DNA from 3 places in the Aureimonas sp. OT7 genome. Region 2 is predicted to be linked to each of the others. Evidence: predicted binding sites of a transcription regulator. Region 2 holds the regulator's gene; each other region holds the start of a gene.

Region 1 (6,862 bases), 420 kb from region 2:
TCATCAAGATCGAGATGCACTTCCTGCCGGACGTCTACGTGACGTGCGATGTCTGTCACGGCAAGCGCTACAACCGGGAAACTCTGGACGTAACCTTCAAGGAAAAGTCGATCGCCGACGTGCTCGACATGACGGTGGAAGAGGCTGTCGAATTCTTCGCTGCCGTTCCGGCCGTGCGCGACAAGCTCGCCACGTTGAAGGAGGTGGGGCTCGGCTACATCAAGGTCGGCCAGCAGGCGACGACGCTTTCGGGCGGCGAGGCGCAGCGCGTCAAGCTGGCGAAAGAGCTGTCGCGCCGGGCGACGGGCCGCACGCTCTACATCCTGGACGAGCCGACGACAGGGTTGCACTTCCACGATGTGGCCAAGCTCCTGGAGGTGCTGCACTCCCTTGTCGACCAGGGCAACACCGTTGCCGTGATCGAGCATAATCTGGAGGTCATAAAGACCGCGGACTACGTGATCGACATCGGCCCCGAGGGCGGCGACGGCGGTGGCGAAGTCGTCGCCACCGGGACGCCCGAGGATATCGTTGCCGAGCCCCGCTCATGGACCGGCCGTTTCCTGAAGGAACTACTCCTGCGGCGGCCAGCCGGGAAGGCTGAAGCCGCAGAGTGAATGCAGCCTGCCGAGCGCCTCGGGCACGAGCCCCGGCAGATCCTCGGCGATCAGGCCCGGCCCGTGCAGGCGCGCGGCGACGCCATGCAGCCACACGGCGATGCAGGCCGCCTCGAAGGGCGGAACGCCGTTTGCCAGTTGCGCACCGACAAGGCCGGCCAGCACATCGCCGGTACCGGCGGTGGCCAAAGCCGGCGTGCCCGTCGCGTTGATCGCGGCGCGCCCGTCCGGTGCCGCGATCACGGTATCGCTGCCCTTCAGCACCACCACCGCGCCGGACCGCGCGGCGGCCATGCGGGACATGAATGGCTTGCCGCGTTCCGATTGCGACGCGATGTCGGGAAACAGCCGTGCGAACTCGCCCATATGCGGCGTCATCACGAGCCGGGCCGTGTTGGTGGCGCCCAGCAGGAACAGGTCGGCCGCGTGGTCGCGAAAGGCCGTCAGGCCGTCGGCATCCAGCACCAGTGCGCGGCCCGCCTCCAGGATCGTGGCGGCATAGGCGCGCGCTTTGTCCGCGCTGCCGAAGCCCGGCCCCAGTACGAAGGCGTTCAGGCGCGCATCCGACAGATGATCGGCCAGTTGGGCGGCATCGTCGCATCGCCGCAGCATGACGGCCGTCAGGTGCGCGGCGTTGACGGCCATCGCCCCGCCGGCCGAAAACATCGTCACCAGCCCAGCGCCGCCACGCAGGGCCGCCATCGCGGCCAGCCGCGCCGCACCTGTATGGCTTGGGCCTCCTGAAAAGACCACGGCGTGCCCGCGGGCATATTTATGGTCCGCCTCGTTCGGCTTCAGCAGCCGATGTCGCCACAGCTCCGGCTGGTTGGCGAAGGTGCGCGGCTGGATGCTTTGCAGCAGGCCGGCGGGAATGCCGATATCGGCGACGGTCACCCTGCCGCAGAGGGCGGCACCGGGCTGCAGCAGATGACCGGGCTTGCGGCGAAAGAAGGTCACCGTCGCCTCGGCCTGCGGTGCACGGCCGAGCACCTGCCCGGTTTCGCCCGATACGCCGCTGGGAAGGTCGATGGACAGAACCCGCGCCTGCGCCTCACCCAGGCGCCGCACAAGCTCAGCCGCCGCCCCATCCAGCGGGCGTTGAAGCCCTGCACCGAAGAGGCCATCGACAATGAGGGTGAACTCGGCAGGCAGGAAGGCTTCCGGCGATTCGCCCTGCGATGCCCATTTCGACATCGCGCGCGCGGCGTCGCCGCCTTTCGGTTTGCCCAGCATGAACAGCCGTACGGACCGCCCGCGTGCGCGCAGATAATGCGCCGCCAACACGCCATCGCCGCCATTGTTGCCAGTGCCGGCCAGCACCGCGATCGGGCCCGTTGGCGCCATAGCTTCGGCCACGTTGGCGACTGCGGTCGCCGCCGCCTGCATCAATGAATAGCTGCAACCGCCTAATTTGGCAGCCATTTCATCTGCTTGCGCCAATTCTTTCGGCGTAAGCAAACAAATATCGCCAACATCCGCGTCATGCCGGTTCATTTTTTGCGCACCTTGCCTATTCTTTTTGCAACAAATTGGTGAAACAACGGGCAGAACTGGCCTTCCGTACGGTAGCGTTCGGGAGGGCGACAGGATAGACAACCTTGAGCCCGCGTGCGCATTGGAGACGACCCGATGAAGAAGATTGAAGCGATCATCAAGCCTTTCAAGCTCGATGAGGTAAAGGAAGCGCTTCAAGATGTCGGCCTTCAGGGCATTACCGTAACGGAAGCCAAGGGTTTCGGCCGCCAGAAGGGCCACACGGAGCTTTACCGGGGCGCGGAATACGTCGTCGACTTTCTACCCAAGGTGAAGATCGAGGTCGTACTCGCCGACGAGTCCGTAGCGGCCGCGGTGGAGGCGATCCGCAAGGCCGCGCAGACCGGGCGTATCGGCGATGGCAAGATTTTCGTTTCCAACATCGAGGAAGCCGTTCGCATCCGTACCGGCGAAGTCGGCGTCGACGCGATCTGAGCTCCCGAGCCCGTCCAACATTCGAACATTCCAAACAGGAAGGACTAAAATGACTTCGGCCAATGATGTTTTGAAGCAGATCAAGGATAACGACGTCAAATTCGTCGACCTGCGCTTCACCGACCCGAAGGGCAAGCTGCAGCACGTCACGCTCGACATCGCAATCGTGGACGAAGATCTCTTCTCCGAAGGCACGATGTTCGACGGCTCGTCGATCGGCGGCTGGAAGGCCATCAACGAATCCGACATGGTCCTGATGCCGGATCCCGAAACGGCCCACATGGACCCCTTCTTCGCGCAGTCGACCATGTCGATCTACTGCGACATCCTGGACCCGATCTCGGGCGAGTCCTACAACCGCGATCCGCGCAGCACGGCCAAGAAGGCCGAGGCCTACCTGCAGCAGTCCGGTATCGGCGATACGGCCTTCTTCGGCCCGGAAGCCGAATTCTTCATCTTCGACGACGTCCGCTACAAGGCCGACCCGTACAACACCGGCTTCAAGCTGGACTCGACCGAGCTGCCCTCCAACGACGACACCGAGTACGAGACGGGCAATCTCGGCCACCGCCCGCGCGTCAAGGGCGGCTACTTCCCCGTGCCCCCGGTCGATTCCTGCCAGGACATGCGCTCCGAGATGCTCACCGTGATGGCCGAAATGGGCGTCTCGGTCGAGAAGCATCACCACGAAGTGGCGGCAGCCCAGCACGAGCTCGGCATCAAGTTCGACACGCTCGTCCGCAACGCCGACAAGATGCAGATCTACAAGTATGTGATCCATCAGGTCGCCAACGCCTACGGCAAGACGGCCACGTTCATGCCGAAGCCGATCTTCGGCGACAACGGCTCGGGCATGCACGTCCACCAGTCGATCTGGAAGGGCGGCAAGCCGACCTTCGCCGGTAACGAGTATGCCGGCCTGTCCGAAACGGCGCTGTTCTACATCGGCGGCATCATCAAGCATGCCAAGTCGCTGAACGCATTCACCAACCCGTCCACCAACTCGTTCAAGCGTCTGGTGCCGGGCTACGAGGCACCGGTTCTGCTGGCCTATTCGGCGCGCAACCGGTCGGCTTCCTGCCGTATCCCGTTCGGCCAGTCGCCGAAGGCCAAGCGCGTGGAAGTTCGTTTCCCCGACCCGACGGCCAACCCGTATCTCGCCTTCTCGGCCATGCTGATGGCAGGCCTCGACGGCATCAAGAACAAGATCCATCCGGGCTCGGCCATGGACAAGGATCTGTACGACCTGCCGCCGGAAGAGCTGAAGGAAATCCCGACCGTCTGCCGCTCGCTGCGTGAGGCGCTGGAAGCCCTCGACAGCGACCGGGACTACCTGAAGGCCGGCGGCGTGTTCGACGACGACCAGATCGATGCCTTCATCGAGCTCAAGATGGCCGAAGTGCTGCGCTTCGAAATGACGCCGCACCCGGTCGAGTTCGACATGTACTACTCGGTCTGATCGTCAGGCCCATCTGAACATCAAAAGCCCCGGTCGCGCATGCGTGGCCGGGGCTTTGTCATTCTCCGCCGAACACACTCAGCAGCACCGCAAGGCCCAGGCCGGCATAGAACTGCAGGCTGGCATCGGCAAAAAAGTCGATGATCGAAGACATCACACACCTCCCGTAGGGCCGGTCTTGCATGCCGGCTCGCTGAACAGCGAAGCGGGGCGCGTGTCCGCGCGGATGTCTGGCATTGGCTACACGAACGAGCAGCCTCCTTCGCCACCCAAAAGTATAGCGCAACTGTTTGCTAAGGCAACTGTGGCTTCTACTGCTGGAAAATCCAGTTCAGCGTATCGCGCCAGTCGACCATGCGGATCGGCGTGCCGTGGCTGCCCGTCTCGAACCCGACGAAGCGGATCGGGTAGCCTGGGAACGCGGCTGCAACCTCATCCGTGACATGGCGCTGCAACCCGAAATCATAGACCTTGTCGGCCGAGCCATGGGCGATCAGCGTCGGCAGCGGCCGTCCGCCCCGTGCCTTCATGGCGGCCCGTACATCGCCCGTCGAACTCTGCCCCCCGAGAAGGACGAGGCCCGAGAGCAGGCTTGCCTGCCGCCCCTCCGCGATCGACCAGCACAGCCGCCCACCCATGGAGCCGCAGGCCACGACGATGCGCGCGGACGGATGGCGCGATGCGATCTCCGCAACGAGGCCCGACGCCCGCTTCTGGTCCGCCTCGGCGAACAGGCCCGCGCTCATGGTCATGTACAGCCCGCCGGAGCGCTGGGCGATATTCTTCAGCCGGTTGAAGTTCCCGCCGAACGTCCAGTCGTTCATGCCGAGGCGGCGGTCGCCGCCCTTGCCATGGATGAAGAGCACGACGAATGCGGGATCGCGCCTGACGCCGGCCAGCGACACTTCGACGGGGCCGGCCTGCGTATGCCAGATTTCATCCGTCTGCCGGCGCGTCGGCGACAGGTCCACATAGTCGCGCCGCACCCGACGTTCCGGAACCTCGTCGCGCCTGTCGATGTCGATTTCCGCCGCATAGGGAACGTCGAGGACCCGCCCGCCCGCCAGGCTGGCCGTGCCGTCCCGGTAGCCGAAGAGGCCATCCTTGTAGGGCGAAATGCTCTGGCCTGCCGCCGGCAGGCTGCCCGCCGGCATGGTCAGGACCGCCAGGGCCAGCGCCAGCAGGAACGAGGAACAACGTCGTGGCACGGCTTCTCCCGGGGAATCATCTGGCTTCCGGCCCCAGAGTGGCGGTTGCGTCCCCGCTTGTCGAGCCTGTGGGACAGTCGACGAAAACCGTGGAGAAGCGCATGTTTCCAAGCTTTTGCTGCCTGAAACCACGGCGTTGCGCTTGTAGAACATTTCGTGAAAGTATACCCAGAGGCATGCGGATGGAGGCGGGTGCGAAAAGTTTGGCATTGCGGCGCGAAAGTGGGGCACGGATATGAGCGACGATCTGTTTTCCGGTTCAGCCGCGCGCGTCGTCCCGATGGCCGACGCCCCTGCGCAACAGCCGCGCGCGCCGCAGCGTGCTCCGCAGGCCCCGTCCGACAACGACTATACCGCGGCCGATATCGAGGTGCTGGAGGGGCTGGAGCCCGTCCGCCGGCGCCCGGGAATGTATGTGGGCGGTACGGATTCCAAGGCGCTCCACCACCTGTTCGCCGAAGTCATCGACAATTCGATGGACGAGGCGGTGGCCGGCCATGCCACCTTCATCGAGGTCGCGCTTGACGCGCAGGGTTTCCTGTCGGTCACCGATAACGGGCGCGGCATTCCGGTGGACCCGCATCCCAAATACAAGGACAAGTCGGCTCTCGAGGTCATCATGACCACGCTGCATGCCGGCGGCAAGTTCGACTCCAAGGTCTATGAAACCTCCGGCGGCCTGCACGGCGTCGGCGTATCGGTCGTCAATGCTCTGTCCGATGTCCTGGAAGTGGAGATCGCACGCAACCGTCGGCTCTATCGGCAGAGCTATGCGCGCGGGGTCGCAACAAGCCCGCTCCAGGAGGTCGGCGAGGTGCAGAACCGTCGCGGTACGCGCGTACGGTTCCGCCCGGACAGCCAGATCTTCGGCGAGGGAGCGACATTCGATCCGGCACGCCTGTTCGCCATGGCGCGGTCCAAGGCCTATCTGTTCGGTGGGGTGGAGATCCGGTGGTCCTGCGATCCGGCCCTTCTCGGCGAGGCCGAGGTACCGCCCAAGGCTACATTCCACTTCCCCGGCGGCTTGAAGGATTATCTCGAGACGAGCATCGGCTCCGAGCATCGCGTCACGACGCAGGTTTTTTCCGGCCGCACGCAGAAAGCGTCCGGCCACGGCGCGGTGGAATGGGCCGTCTGCTGGACGGCGGCGGACGGCGCTGTCCGGTCCTACTGCAACACCATCCCGACGCCGGAGGGCGGCACGCACGAAGCCGGCCTGCGCAGTGTGCTTCTGCGCGGCATCAAGGCTTTCGCGGAGGTGTCCGGCAACAAGCGGGCCAGCGTCATCACCGCCGAGGACATCATGGTGACGGCCTCGGCCATGCTGTCGGTCTTCATCCGCGAACCCGAGTTCGTCGGCCAGACCAAGGATCGCCTGGCAACGGGCGAGGCCCAGCGCATCGTCGAGAGCGCCATCCGCGACAGCTTCGACATCTGGCTTGCCAGCTCGCCGCAGGATGCCGCGCGCCTGATCGACTGGGTGGTCGAACGCGCCGACGAGCGGCTTCGCCGGCGCGCCGAAAAAGAAGTCAGCCGCAAGACGGCGACGCGCAAGCTGCGGCTGCCGGGCAAGCTGGCGGACTGCTCGCAGAACGGGGCGGCGGGGGCCG
Region 2 (6,862 bases):
GGCCGACCTGCGGATTTCGCCGCCATACTGCCTGGGCATCTGCGTTGCCGCCCTGGCGGCACTGCATGTCGCGAACAGGGCTTCGCCGCTGACGCGCGGCGCCCTGAGGGCATTGCTGGCGCTGGTGTGCACATTTGCCTCCGGCCAGCTTCTCTGCCACTTGGAACTCGCCCGGACGCCGACCACGATCCTGTCGGGCAGCGCCACCGTCTACGTGACGGGGCGCGTTGCGATGCGTGAAGCCGATGAAAACGGGAAGATGCGCTACGTCGTGGTTTTGGCGGCAACGGAAAGGCCGGTGCTGTCGCGCCCGCCCCAACGCATACGCATCGCCGTCTCCAGCCGTCACGAGCCTATCCCCATTGGCGGCATTTATCGCGGCCTGGTGCGCCTGGGGCCGCCCAGCGGACCGGCCTTCCCGGATGGATACGATTTCGCCTTCGGCGCCTTCTTCGACGGCGTCGGAGCCTACGGCTTCTCGCTGGGCCCGCCGGACACGGTCCCTCGCGAAACGCCATCGTCGCTATCGGAGCGTTTCGCCGAATGGCTCGTCGGCCTTCGCGTCGACATGTCCCAAAGAATCAGGGCGGTCCTGCCGGGCGCGGAGGGGGCGGTCGCCGCCGCGCTGATATCGGGCGAGCGCACTGGCATACCCGACGACATCGACGCCATCTTCCGCATCACCGGCCTGTCGCATGTCCTGTCCATTTCGGGCTTTCACATGGTGCTCGTGGCCGGGTTCGTGATGGCGGCCGTGCGCAGCCTGCTCGTTCTCGTGCCACCGAACCTCCTGCTGGTCCCGCCGCGCAAGGCGGGTGCCGTCGCGGCGCTGATGGCAACGACGAGCTACATGGCGATCGCCGGACCGAATGTCGCGACGGAGCGCTCCTACATCATGATCGCGATCATGCTGGCTGCCGTCCTTGCAGAGAAGCCGGCGCTGACGCTGCGCAATGTCACGCTTGCGGCCATCGCCGTCCTGGCGATCGCGCCCCATGCGGCCCTGACGGCCAGTTTTCAGATGTCCTTTGCCGCAACCGCCGCACTGGTTGGCTTGGCCGCTGTGCTGACGCGGCGGTGGCAGACGCCACACGGCGAAGAGAGGCGCCTGCGCCCCTTTGCGTGGCTTGCCGTCGCCTGCATCGCATCGGCGGTGGCCGGGGCCGCGACCGCCCCTTACGGCCTGTATCATTTTCAAAGGCTGGCGCCGTACGGCATCCTCGCCAATGTGGCGACCATGCCCCTGTTCAGCTTCTGGGTCATGCCGGCGGCCCTTGCCTCGGCGCTCACAATGCCGTTCGGCCTCGACGCGCTATTCCTCCATGTCATGGGATGGGGGCTGTCCATGGTCTTCGTCGTCACGCGCTTTCTGGCCGAGACCTTCCCCGACCAGGGCGGCATGGCCTTGCCCGCAGCGTCACTGATAGCCCTCTCGCTTGCGTTGTTTCTTGCGTGCTTCATGGCCAGCGCGCTGCGTTGGCTGGCGTTGCCGGCGGCTATCGTGGGCGGCTACCTTGCCGTGGGTGGGCAAGCCCCGCCGGATATCCTGATCTTCGAGGATGGCATGAAGGTCGCGCTGGTTGCGCCCGGGGGGCTTGCCCATCTAGGCAAGCGTCCAGGCCGGTTCATCGCCGACCAGTGGGAACGCCGCTACGGTCCGCCCGACGCGGATGGGCCGATACCATGCGAACCGCCTGCCTGCCAGCTTGCCACCGCATCCGGCATCCGGCTGGCGTGGACCGACTCCATAGAGGAGACGGACAGGCTCTGCGCGCAGGCAGACCTTGTGATTGTGGCGCGGGCGCTTCGCCGTGGACGGTGTCCGAACGGCGGCGCAACGCTGGTCACCTTGCGCAGCCTGCGCCGGACCGGCTCCCTTGCAATATCCCGCGGTGATGGGGGCAAGCTCGTGCTGACGCCGTCCATCCCGGCCGATCCGCAGGAATGGAACGTGCACAGACTGGCGGCATGGCCGGAATACTGGAAGAAGGGTGGCGAAGCGCAAACCGACGGGACGGCGGAAAATACTGTCAGTAACGCCGTATCAGACCCACCAGCCGCCCCTGCACCTGCACACGGTCCGAACTGAATATCCGGGTTTCGTATGCGGGGTTGGCTGCTTCCAGGGCGATGGCGGTTCCCTTGCGGCGGAACCGCTTGAGGGTTGCCTCCTCGTCATCCACCAGCGCGACCACGATATCGCCCGGCGTTGCCGTATCCACCCGGCGGATCACGACCGTATCCCCATCCAGAATCCCGGCTTCCACCATCGAATCGCCGGAAACCTCCAGCGCATAATGTTCGCCGGGGCCGATCATGTCCGGTGGCAGTGTCAGGCTATGGGTGTTGTTCTGGATTGCGGATATAGGTACGCCGGCCGCGATCCGGCCCATGACGGGGACGCTGATGCCGGCATCGGCATCGTTTGCGGCGGGGGCAACCCGGCGGCGCGCGGCGAGACCCGATGCAGCAGACTGCTCGGCAAGCGAAACGACGTTGGAAGGGGCCGGGGCAGACGCGGCGGCCCGGCCGCCGCGTGCCATCGACTCGGGTAGCCTGACGACTTCCAGCGCCCGCGCCCGATTGGGCAGGCGGCGGATGAAACCACGCTCCTCGAGGGCCGTGATCAGGCGGTGGATGCCGGATTTCGACCGAAGGTCGAGCGCGTCCTTCATCTCGTCGAAGGAAGGCGGGACGCCGGCGGATTGCAGCCTCTCGTGAATGAACATCAAGAGATCATGCTGTTTGCGCGTTAGCACGTGCCGCCCCCGGAATCGATCAAAAACAAAACCAGAACAAACCTAGCTGTTCCAGTTGTGTTCTGCAAGCTTTCATGGCGCCTCAATCGAGGGGAATGAACAGGCATTCCTGGCCGGCCTGCGCGGCGGGGGCGGCGAGCGGGCGGTACAGCAGCGCATCCGCAAGGGCGTAGATGGAAAGAAGGGAGGAGTCCTGCCGTGGCAAGGCTTCTACCTGCGGCAGGCCCTCTGCCGTGTGGTGCAGCCGGGCGCGGACGAAGTCGGCACGCTCGCCGCCCTGCGGCATGGCCGCCGACAGGACGCCGTGCTGGAAACCCGGATCGGCGCCGAGCCCCGCGAGACAGCGGACGAGGGGCCGCAGGAACAGGGTTGCGGCCACCATCGTGGATGCCGGGTTGCCCGGCAGCCCGATAACCCGCAGCGCGCCCTTGCGCCCGGCCATGACCGGCTTTCCCGGGCGCATGGCGACTTTCCAGAAATCCAGATCCACGCCGCGCGCCCGAAGGGCAGGAGCGACGAGGTCCCGGTCGCCGACGGAGGCGCCGCCGATGGTCACGACGACATCCGCGCGGCCATCCTCTGCTTCCGCAAGCCGGGCCTCCAGCACGGCCTGGTCGTCCGGGGCAATGCCGAGGTCCAGCACCTCGCCTCCATGGGCCTCCACCATCGCGGCAAGGCCGAACCCGTTGGAGGCCACGATCTGGTCGGGGCCGGTGCTTTCGCCCGGCATCACCAGTTCGTCGCCGGTGGCCAGGATCGCAACGCGCGGCCGACGCCGGACGGGAAGTTGCGGGTGGCCGGCGCTGGCGGCAAGCGCGACGTGGCCTGCACGCAGATGCAGGCCCGCCCGCAGCAGCACGGCCCCTTGCGCGAAGTCGAGCCCGGCTTTTCTGATATGACGGGCCGGTTCCGCCGCGACATCGACACGCAACGCGTCCGGCGCTTCGAGCGTCGCGTTTTCCTGGATCAGCACCGTGTCCGCGCCCGCCGGCAGGGGCGCACCGGTGAAGATGCGCACGGCGGCTCCGGGCTCGACGGTGCCGGCAAATGCCGCGCCTGCGGCCGAAATGCCGATAACCCGAAGGACCGCGCCCTTGAAGGCATCGGCGGCCCGCACGGCGTAGCCGTCCATTGCGGAAGCGTCGAATGGCGGCTGCGTCCGCAGGGCGGTAATATCGTCGGCAAGGACGCGCCCCGCGGCGGCGCGCAGCGCGACGGTTTCCGTTTCCGGAATGGGGTCCACCCCGCGCAGAAGCCGGGAGAGGGCTTCCTCCACCGGCATCAGGCTCAAGACGGCGATCCTTCCGCCCGCCAGTCGCCGGAACGGCCGCCCGACTTGGCCAGCAGGCGGATACCGGAGATCGCCATGTCCCGGTCCACGCCCTTGGCCATGTCGTAGATGGTGAGGCAGGCCACGGACACCGCCGTGAGCGCTTCCATCTCCACGCCGGTCGGGCCGGAGACGCGTGCCGTGGCCGTGACGCGCAGGCCGGGCAGGGCCGGTTCCGGTGCGATATCCACGGACACCTTGTCGAGCATCAGCGGGTGGCACAGGGGGATGAGTTCGCTGGTTTTCTTGGCACCCATGATGCCGGCGATCCGCGCTATGGCGACGACGTCGCCCTTGCGCACGGCATTGTCCACGATCAGCGCCAGCGTCTCCGGACGCATCATGACAAGCCCTTCGGCCATTGCCTCGCGCCGTGTGGCCGGCTTGTCGCCGACATCCACCATGCTCGCCGCGCCCGTCGCGTCGAGATGGGTGAGGGTACCCGCCATCAAACCGCCTCTCCATGGATGGGCAGGCCCAGCAGGCGGCGCGTGGCGGCGGCAACGTCGTCCTGCCGCATCAGGCTTTCGCCGACCAGGAAGGATTGGATACCGGATCGTGCCAGGCGCTCGCAGTCGGCATGGGTGAAGATGCCGCTTTCCCCCACGAGTATGCGCCCCTCGGACACCATCGGGGCAAGCCGCTCGGCTACCGCGAGGTCTGTCTCGAAGGTTCTGAGGTTGCGGTTGTTGATTCCGACGAGCGGCGATCTGAGCTTCAGCGCGCGCTCCATCTCGGTTTCGTCATGCACCTCGATCAGGCAATCCATGCCATGATGGATCGCCGCATCTTCGATTTCGGCGGCCTTGGCGTCGTCCAGGCTGGCCATGATGATCAGGATCGCGTCCGCGCCCCAGGCGCGCGCCTCCGCCACCTGATAGGTGTCGAACATGAAGTCCTTGCGCAGGGCGGGCAGATGTGTCGCTTCCCGCGCCGCCGTCAGGAAGGACGGCGCGCCCTGGAAACTCGGCCCGTCGGTCAGGACGCTGAGGCAGGCGGCGCCGCCCGCCTGATAAGCCTGTGCCAGAAGCGCCGGCTCGAAGTCGGGCCGGATCACTCCCCTGGATGGGCTCGCTTTCTTGACCTCGGCGATCAGGCCGTAACCGCCCGCTGCCTGTGCCCGGGCGAGGGCATCGGCAAAGCCGCGTGGCGCCGACTGGGCGCGGGCGCGGGCCTCGAGTTCGCCGAGCGAGGTTTTTGCCTTCGCCGCAGCGATCTCTTCCAGCTTGTAGGCTTCGATCTTTGCCAGAATGTCGCTCATGCGATGGCCTTCCTGCTTTCGCGTGTAGTCGCCACGAGCGTATCGAGGCTATGCAGCGCGGAGCCGTCGTCGATGGCGCGGGCCGCCTGCACCAGCCCCTCGCCGATGTCGTCCGCCCGGCCGGCGACGCACAGGGCCGCCGCCGCATTCAACAGCACGATATCGCGATAGGCCCCGAACTCGCCTTCGAGCACCCGTCGAAGGGCCACGGCATTGGCCGCGCCGTCGCCGCCGCGGATCTCGTCGAGCTGCCGGCGTTTCAGGCCGAACTCCTCCGGCGTGATCGTGAAACCGCTGATCGCGCCGTTGCGGAGCACGGCGATCTCGGTTGGCCCGCAGACGGTGATCTCGTCCAGCCCGTCGCCATGCACGACGAAGGCCCGTTCCATGCCAAGGGCGTCAAGGCTCTGGGCCAAGGGGAGCAGCCATTGCGGATCGTAGACGCCCAGCAGCATGCGGCGCACGCCCGCGGGGTTGGCCAGCGGACCCAGCATGTTGAAGATGGTGCGGGTGCCGAGCTCGACACGGCTCGGACCTACGAAGCGCATGGCCGAGTGGTGCGTCGGCGCGAACATGAATCCGATGCCGGCCTTTGCGATCACCGGGCCGATGGCCTCAGGCGGCAGGTCGACATCGACGCCAAGCGCCGCCAGGACGTCGGCCGCGCCGGATTTGGACGAAAGGGCGCGGTTACCGTGCTTGGCGACCGTAACGCCGCAGCCGGCGACGACGAAGGCCGTGCAGGTGGAAATGTTGAGCGTGCCCGCATGGTCGCCGCCGGTGCCGACGATGTCCACCGCGTCCTCGTCCACGCCCTCGACGCGCGCCATATGGGCGCGCAGGACGTCGACCGCACCGGCGATCTCGTCCACCGCCTCGCCGCGAACGCGCAGGGCCATCAGGAAGCCGCCGATCTGCGAGGGCGTCGCATCCCCCGACATCAGCACCGAGAAGGCCGCGCGGGCCTCCTCGCGCGTCAGCACCTGACGGTCGGCGACCTTGGCGAGAAGCGGCTTCAGCCCCGCTGTCACTGCAGCACCCCGCGCACCTGGTCCATCGCCTGCTGATGATATTCGACCGGGATATCGCGCTGCAGGCGCGCCACGAAGCCTTGCAACAGGTCGTTGTCGGCCATGTCGTTCATCTGGTCCACAAGCCCGGCCTGCACGCTCGCACGCGGGTCTGCCGGCAGGGATGTCTCGGTGACCTGCAGAACCATCCAGGCGCCGTCCGTGGATGCGGGGGCGTCGGCAACGTGGCTCTGCGGCCCCTCGAACGCGGCCATCGTAGCCGGCTGCCCGATCTGCGACGGGCCGCTGGCGCGCGTCAGGCCGGATATCGTCTGGACCGAAAGGCCCGCCTCGGCCGCGATGTCGGCGAGGCTGGTTCCGGCCCTGGCGCGCTCCACCATCGCCTTGGCGCGCTCTTCCTGGAGGCGGTCGCCCTCGTCGGTCTTCCAGTCCGCGACGACGCGGTCGCGGACCTCGTCGAGCGGCCGCTCCTGCGCCTCCT
Region 3 (6,862 bases), 1.4 Mb from region 2:
CTCCTGCGGTTCATCGGTATCGTCGTCATCATCGCCGGACTGTATCTTGCCGGCGGCGGAGCCTGGCTCGCCGGCCTCGGCGGCAGTTGGTACTATCTTCTGGCCGGCCTCGTCCTGCTTGCCTCCGGCGCGCTGATCGTCTCGCTCAGCCCCACCGGCACGGTGCTGTTCTGCCTCGTCTTCCTCGTCACCATCCCCTGGGCGTTGTGGGAGGTCGGGTTCGACTTCTGGCAACTCGTGGCGCGGCTGTTCGCCGTCGCGGTCGCCACCTGCCTTCTCCTGTTCCTGCATCCGACATTGCAAAGGGCCGCCGGGCGGCAGCCCTCTTTCGCCCCCTACGGCGCCGGGCTCGTTCTTCTGGTCGCCATCGTGGCAACGGGGGTCGCCGCCTTCTCTCCCAAGAACGTCGTCGCGCCGACGGCCAGCTACGCGGCACCGGACACGCCGGCACAGCCGGGCGAATGGCGCGAATGGGGCAAGGACAGCTTCGGCACGCGTTTCGCGTCCATCGACCAGATCACCCCTGCCAACGTACAGGATCTGCAGGTGGCCTGGACATTCCGTACCGGCGACCTGCCGGAAAGCACCGGCTCCGGTGCGGAAGACCAGAATACCCCCATACAGGTCGGCGATACGGTCTATGTCTGCTCCGCCTACGGCAAGGTCTTCGCCATCGACGCCGATGCCGGCACCGAGCGTTGGCGCTTCGACCCGCAGGCGCAGTCACCCAACTGGCAGCGTTGCCGCGGCCTTGCCTACTGGGAGGCCGGCGAAGAGCCCGCCCCGGCTGCGGACCCATCGCTTCCCGCCGGCGGCCAGCCGGCCCCTCAGGAAGCCGATGCCGCCCTGTGCAGGGGACGCCTGTTCCTGCCGACCATCGATGCCCGCCTGATCGCGCTGGACGCCGAAACCGGCCAGCCCTGCGCCGATTTCGGCCAGAACGGGACGGTGGACCTGACGGTCGGCATGGGCGAGGTCCAGCCGGGCTATTACCAGCAGACCTCCACCGCGCTCGTTGCCGGTGACCTCGTCATCGTCGGCGGCCGCGTGGCCGACAATTTCTCGACAGACGAGCCCCCGGGCGTCGTACGGGCCTTCGACGTGCGCACCGGCAACCTCGTCTGGGCATGGGATCCCGGCAACCCGGACCTGACCGGTGAGCCGCCCGCCGGAGAAACCTATACGCGCGGTACGCCCAACGTCTGGGCCGCCATGTCCTACGACCCCGAACTCGGCCTCGTCTATCTGCCGACGGGCAACGCCACCCCGGACTTCTGGACCGGCCATCGCAGCGAACTGGACAACCGGTACTCCTCTTCGGTGGTGGCGCTGGACCAGGCGACCGGCCAGGTCCGCTGGACCTTCCAGGGCGTTCGCCGCGATATCTGGGATTTCGACATGCCGGCCCAGCCGGTGCTGTACGATATTCCGGACGGCAACGGCGGTACCGTGCCGGCGCTGGCGCAGGTGACCAAGCAGGGCATGATCTTCCTTCTCAACCGCGAGACGGGAGAGCCCATCGCCGAGGTGGAAGACAGGCCGGTGCCGCAGGGCGACCTCGAAGGGGAAACCTACAGTCCCACGCAGCCCTTCTCGGTCGGCATGCCGATGATCGGCAACGAGACGCTGACCGAGGCCGACATGTGGGGCGCAACGCCCTTCGACCAGTTGCTGTGCCGGATCGCCTACCGCGGCATGCGCGTCGACGGCATCTTCACCCCGCCGGGCCTCGACAAGTCGTTGCAGTTCCCCGGGTCGCTGGGCGGCATGAACTGGGGCGCGGTGTCCATCGATGCCACCACCGACCTGATGTATGTCAACGACATGCGGCTCGGCCTCGCCAACTACATGGTGCCGCGCGCCGACATACCGGCCGGCGCCAGCGGCATCGAGATGGGCGTGGTCCCGCAGGAGGGCACCCCGTTCGGCGCGATGCGCATGCGCTTCCTGTCGCCACTGGGTATTCCCTGCCAGAAGCCGCCTTTCGGCACCCTGTCGGCGATCGACCTGAAGACGCAGGAACTGGTGTGGCAGGTTCCGCTCGGCACGGTCGAGGATACCGGCCCGCTCGGCTTCGCGATGGGCCTGCCCATCCCGATCGGCATGCCGACGCTCGGCCCGTCGCTGGCCACGCATTCGGGCCTCGTCTTCTTCGCCGGCACCCAGGATTTCTACCTGCGGGCCTTCGACGGACGGACGGGCGCGGAATTGTGGAAGGGGCGCCTGCCCGTCGGCAGCCAGGGCGGCCCGATGAGCTACGTCTCACCCGCAAGCGGAAAGCAGTATGTCGTGGTGACTGCCGGGGGCGCGCGCCAGTCGCCCGAGCGCGGTGACTATGTGATCGCCTATACCCTTCCCTGACCCGATGGGAGCGTCATGGACTTCACCGAACGCGGATCCGGGGCCGGCACGCCCTCACAACTGGACAGGCTGCTGGGGCTGGCCGACGCGGCAGCGCCGGCGCGGACCGCCGTGGTGCATCCCGTCGACGCCGTCTCGCTGGAAGGGGCGGTCGAGGCGGCACGCATCGGCTTGATCGAGCCGGTGCTGATCGGCCCGGCGGGACGCATCGACAAGGCGGCCGCAGCGGCCGGCATCGACATCGCCGGGATCGAGCGCGTCGACGTCGAGCATAGTCATGCCGCGGCCGAGGCCGCCTGCGCCCTGGCGCGCGACGGTCGCGTGGAGGCCCTGATGAAGGGCAGCCTCCACACCGACGAGCTTCTGGGCGCGGTGGTGGACCGCGCCAAGGGCCTGCGCACCGATCGTCGCATGTCGCATGTCTTCATCATGGATGTTCCGACCTATCCGCGCCCGCTCTTCATTTCCGACGCGGCCATCAACATCGCACCGGACCTGGCCACCAAGGCCGATATCGTCCGCAATGCCATCGACTGCGCCCATGCGCTGGGCGTGCCCGAGCCGCGCGTCGCGGTGCTGGCCGCCGTGGAGACCGTTCACCCCAACATGCCGGCGACGCTGGACGCGGCGGCCCTGTGCAAGATGGCCGACCGTGGGCAGATCGAAGGCGCCATCATCGACGGGCCGCTCGCCTTCGACAACGCCGTCTCGCCGGAGGCGGCCGAGCGCAAGGGCATAAGGTCAGCCGTGGCGGGGCGCGCCGACATCCTGATCGTGCCGGATATCGAGGCCGGCAACATGATGGCCAAACAGCTCTTCTACCTTGCGGCGGCACAGTCGGCCGGGCTCGTGATGGGGGCGCGCGTACCGATCATGCTGACCAGCCGCGCCGACGGGCGGCGGTCGCGGCTGGCTTCGGCGGCGGCGGCGCTGCTTGTGGCGCGCCGTCAGAAAAGCATGCGCGCCGCCAAGCAGGATAGCCCCGCATGACCCGGTGGCTCGTGCTCAATGCCGGTTCGTCCAGCCTGAAATTCGCCCTCTATGCCGATGACGGAGACGAACGCCTGCGCGGCTCCGTTTCCGGCATCGGCCACCGGCCGCGCCTGCGCATCCGGTCGGCTGACGGCGAGACCGAGGAGGAGACCCTCGACAACGGGCCGATCGACATGGACGGCGCGGCCGAACTCGTCTTCGACCGGCTGGAAAAGGGCGCGCTCGGCAGCCAGGAGATTTCCGCCATCGGCCATCGCATCGTCCATGGCGGCCGGAGGCTGACGGGCCCGGCACGGCTGAACGGGCCGACGCTCGATTATCTGTCCACGCTGGAGCCTCTGGCCCCGCTGCACCAACCCTACAACCTCGCCATCGTCGCCGCCTCCGCCCGGCGCTTCCCGGGTGCGTTGCAGGTCGGCGCGTTCGATACGGCTTTCCATGCCGCGCGCCCGGCGGTGCAGAAGCTCTACGGCCTGCCCCGCTCCCTGATCGACGACGGCATCATCGCCTACGGCTTTCATGGCCTGTCTTTCGAAGCCATCGCAGACAGGCTGACGCAGCGTTTCGGGGCGGACGCCGGCGGGCGCGTCCTGGTGCTGCATCTCGGCAGCGGCTCCAGCCTCTGCGCCATGCAGGGCGGCCGCAGCGTGGCGACCACCATGGGGTTCTCGCCACTCGACGGGCCTGTCATGGCCACGCGGTGCGGGGCGATCGACCCCGGCGTCCTGCTGCACCTGGTGCTGCGACAGGGCATGGCGCCGGACGCGGTGGAGGAGATGCTGTACCGGCGCTCAGGCCTTGCCGGCCTTGCCGGCCTGTCCGGCGACATGCAGGAACTGATGGCCGCCGACACGCCGCAGGCCCGTGAGGCGCTGGACTATTTCGCGCTCACCGTGTGCCGCCAGATCGGCGCGCTGGCGGCTGCGCTGGAAGGCGTCGACCGCATCGTCTTCACGGCCGGTATCGGCGAAAACTCGCCCGCGGCGCGCTCCATGGTGGCCCGCCGCCTGGGCTGGCTGGGCATCAGCCTCGACGAAGCCGCCAATGAGGCCGGGTCCGAGGACATATCGTCAGGACAGGGGCCCGCATTGCACGTCGTCGCCACCGACGAGGAGCGGATGGTGGCCCGCGCCATCGCCGCCGTCATCGACGGCGCGTAGGCGCCGGTCGATCGCGCGTCCGCGCGTCCGCGCCCCGTCGACGGCGGTCTGCGCCTCGCCCAGCTTCTTCTGCACCTTGTCCAGCATGTCGCCGAACCGTGAAAACTCGGTCTTCACGCCGCCCAGCACCTGCCACACCTCGCTCGATCGCTCCTGTATGGCCAGCGAGCGGAACCCCATGCGCAGCGATGTCAGGAGCGCCATCAGCGTGGTCGGCCCGGTCACGATCACCCGGTTGTCGCGCTGCAGCTGGTCGATCAGGCCCGGTCTGCGCACGACTTCCGCGAACAGGCCCTCCGTGGGCAGGAACATGACGGCGAAGTCCGTTGTATGGGGCGGCTGGACATATTTGGCAGCGATGTCGGCCGCGGCCTTGCGGATGGCGCGGTCCAGCCCCTTGGCCGCCTCTTCGACTCCATCGGCGTCGCCGCGCTCCGAGGCATCGACCAGACGCTCGTAATCCTCGGTCGGCAGCTTCGCGTCGATCGGCAGCCAAACCGGCTCCGCGCCGTCTCCGGGCAGGCGGATGGCATACTCCACGCGCTGGCCGCTATGCGGACGCACCTCCACATTGGTGGCATACTGCTCGGGCGTCATCACCTGCTCCAGCGCCAGCCCAAGGGTCGCCTCGCCCCAGGTGCCGCGCGCCTTCACGTTGGAAAGTACACGCTTCAGGTCGCCGACGCCGGTGGCGATGGACTGCATTTCCCCGACCGACCGGAAGACCCGCTCCAGATTCTCGTTCACCGTGTTGAAGGACGCGCCGAGACGCTGCTCCAGCGTCCCCTGCAGCTTCTCGTCCACGGTCACGCGCATTTCTTCCAGCTTGGCGGCATTGTCCTGCCGCAGGCGGTCGAGCCGGCTCTCCAGGGTCTGGCGCAGCGCCTCCTGCCGGCGCTCATTGGCCTCGGACATTTCGTGCAGACGGCCGGCGACACCCTGCAAGCCGTCGGCCTGGCGTCGCGTCGCGCCGTCCAGCGTGGTCATGGTCTGCGTGCCGAGGCGGTGCAGCGAAGCCCCGACCTCCTCCCGAAGGTGCCGTGCATCCGCCCGCGTCTGCGCGGCGGAATGGGCGAAATCCTCCCGCATGGCGCTGAAGCCGGCCTGCGCGAAACTCTGGGTCTCCGACATGCGGGCATCGAGCTGATCCAGCCGGTCGATGATCTCGTCCCGGGCCGATCCGCCCCGCGCAACCCGCGATAACAGCCAGACTGAGAAGCACAGGTTGAGAATCGTCAAGGCCAGAAGCGAGGCCCGCAGGATCGTGTCGGTAAGCATGGGCCAGTCCTCGACTCGAGTCGCAATGATCTCCTTTTGTTCTCATTTCATGATGTCGGCCGTCAAGCCAGGCGCATCGCAGCGCCGATTCCCGAAACGGAATCAACGCCTCGCGCGGATCGGCGTCATGCAAACGCCACAGCAGACCGCGGCGATTCTGCCACAGGCCAGGCCCTGCGCAAAATTAGGCCAAATTTTTCAACAGCTTGTCGAAGGTCTGATTGAAACTTTTCTGTCATCTGCCGGGAAGTCCGGCACCGCGCGAGAGTCAAGCAAGGGGGCGCGAAATAAAGTCGAAATTTTCCTTGTCGTTTCGCGATGCCTCGAGCGGAAAACGAATCCGTTGAGGAATCAGCCCATTAATCAAATGGGCTACACTATGGCTTTGTCCTCAGCGCCACAGTGCCCGCGCCGCGACGACGTTTTCCACGATTCGAAGCTTGCCCCAAACTGTCGACATGCGTAGCTTCCATTCAGCGACAAGAGCTTGCGGAAACGAAGTGTGGGGACAACGCGTGTTTTCCAGAACAAAATTGGAAATCTGGTGTCCTTCTAGGTTCAGCACACCCCTCGCTTAAGCTCTCGCAATTCCCGATCTGGCAACCGCGCGTCTTTGCGGCGTTGCCGACCCGTGTTGTGTTGTCATTTACCTGCCCGGCAGATGCTGCCGCGGCCCATGGAGAGTATCGTCGTGACGAAGCCCTATAAGGACGATGTAACGGCCCGGCAGTGCTGGGACGACCTCGAAGCCGGGGGTGACGCATTCCTGATCGATGTCCGGACACTGGCCGAGTGGACCTATGTCGGCTTCCCGCTGCTGCCCGGTGCGGCAAGGGACCCGCTCTTCGTCGAGTGGCAGAGCTATCCGTCGATGTCGGTCAACCCGGCCTTCGTGGAGCGGGTTTCCGCCACCGTCGAGGAGCGCGGCGGCTCCCGCCAGTCGCGGTTGTATTTCCTGTGCCGCTCGGGGGCCCGCTCGATGGCCAGCGCGGCGGCGATGTCGGCCGCCGGCTTTACCGAAAGCTTCAACATCCTCGATGGCTTCGAAGGCCCGCCGGATCCCGATGGCC

What was found. The regulator LexA, encoded in region 2, represses DNA repair genes until DNA is damaged. The targets are predictions, from matches to a motif close to TGTTCNNNNTGTGTTCNG.
Region 1: parE (DNA topoisomerase IV subunit B) is a predicted target of LexA. The motif match lies at 5,398-5,415, and genes of this name have one in related genera.
Region 3: rmuC (DNA recombination protein RmuC) is a predicted target of LexA. The motif match lies at 5,819-5,836, and genes of this name have one in related genera.

What each region holds. Positions count from the first base shown of each region.
Region 1 covers NZ_CP062167.1:2,313,791-2,320,652, reverse strand. Annotated here, with positions in the region: gene uvrA (excinuclease ABC subunit UvrA) at 1-617, shown strand, start outside; gene IGS74_RS11125 (NAD(P)H-hydrate dehydratase) at 573-2,111, opposite strand; gene IGS74_RS11120 (P-II family nitrogen regulator) at 2,247-2,585, shown strand; gene glnA (type I glutamate--ammonia ligase) at 2,635-4,044, shown strand; gene IGS74_RS11110 (hypothetical protein) at 4,356-5,252, opposite strand; gene parE (DNA topoisomerase IV subunit B) at 5,533-6,862, shown strand, end outside.
Region 2 covers NZ_CP062167.1:2,733,137-2,739,998, reverse strand. Annotated here, with positions in the region: gene IGS74_RS13090 (ComEC/Rec2 family competence protein) at 1-2,089, shown strand, start outside; gene lexA (transcriptional repressor LexA) at 2,031-2,759, opposite strand; gene glp (gephyrin-like molybdotransferase Glp) at 2,842-4,041, opposite strand; gene moaC (cyclic pyranopterin monophosphate synthase MoaC) at 4,047-4,538, opposite strand; gene trpC (indole-3-glycerol phosphate synthase TrpC) at 4,538-5,350, opposite strand; gene trpD (anthranilate phosphoribosyltransferase) at 5,347-6,381, opposite strand; gene IGS74_RS13060 (peptidylprolyl isomerase) at 6,378-6,862, opposite strand, start outside.
Region 3 covers NZ_CP062167.1:4,174,217-4,181,078, forward strand. Annotated here, with positions in the region: gene IGS74_RS19985 (membrane-bound PQQ-dependent dehydrogenase, glucose/quinate/shikimate family) at 1-2,361, shown strand, start outside; gene IGS74_RS19990 (bifunctional enoyl-CoA hydratase/phosphate acetyltransferase) at 2,377-3,351, shown strand; gene IGS74_RS19995 (acetate kinase) at 3,348-4,514, shown strand; gene rmuC (DNA recombination protein RmuC) at 4,425-5,792, opposite strand; gene IGS74_RS20005 (rhodanese-like domain-containing protein) at 6,484-6,862, shown strand, end outside.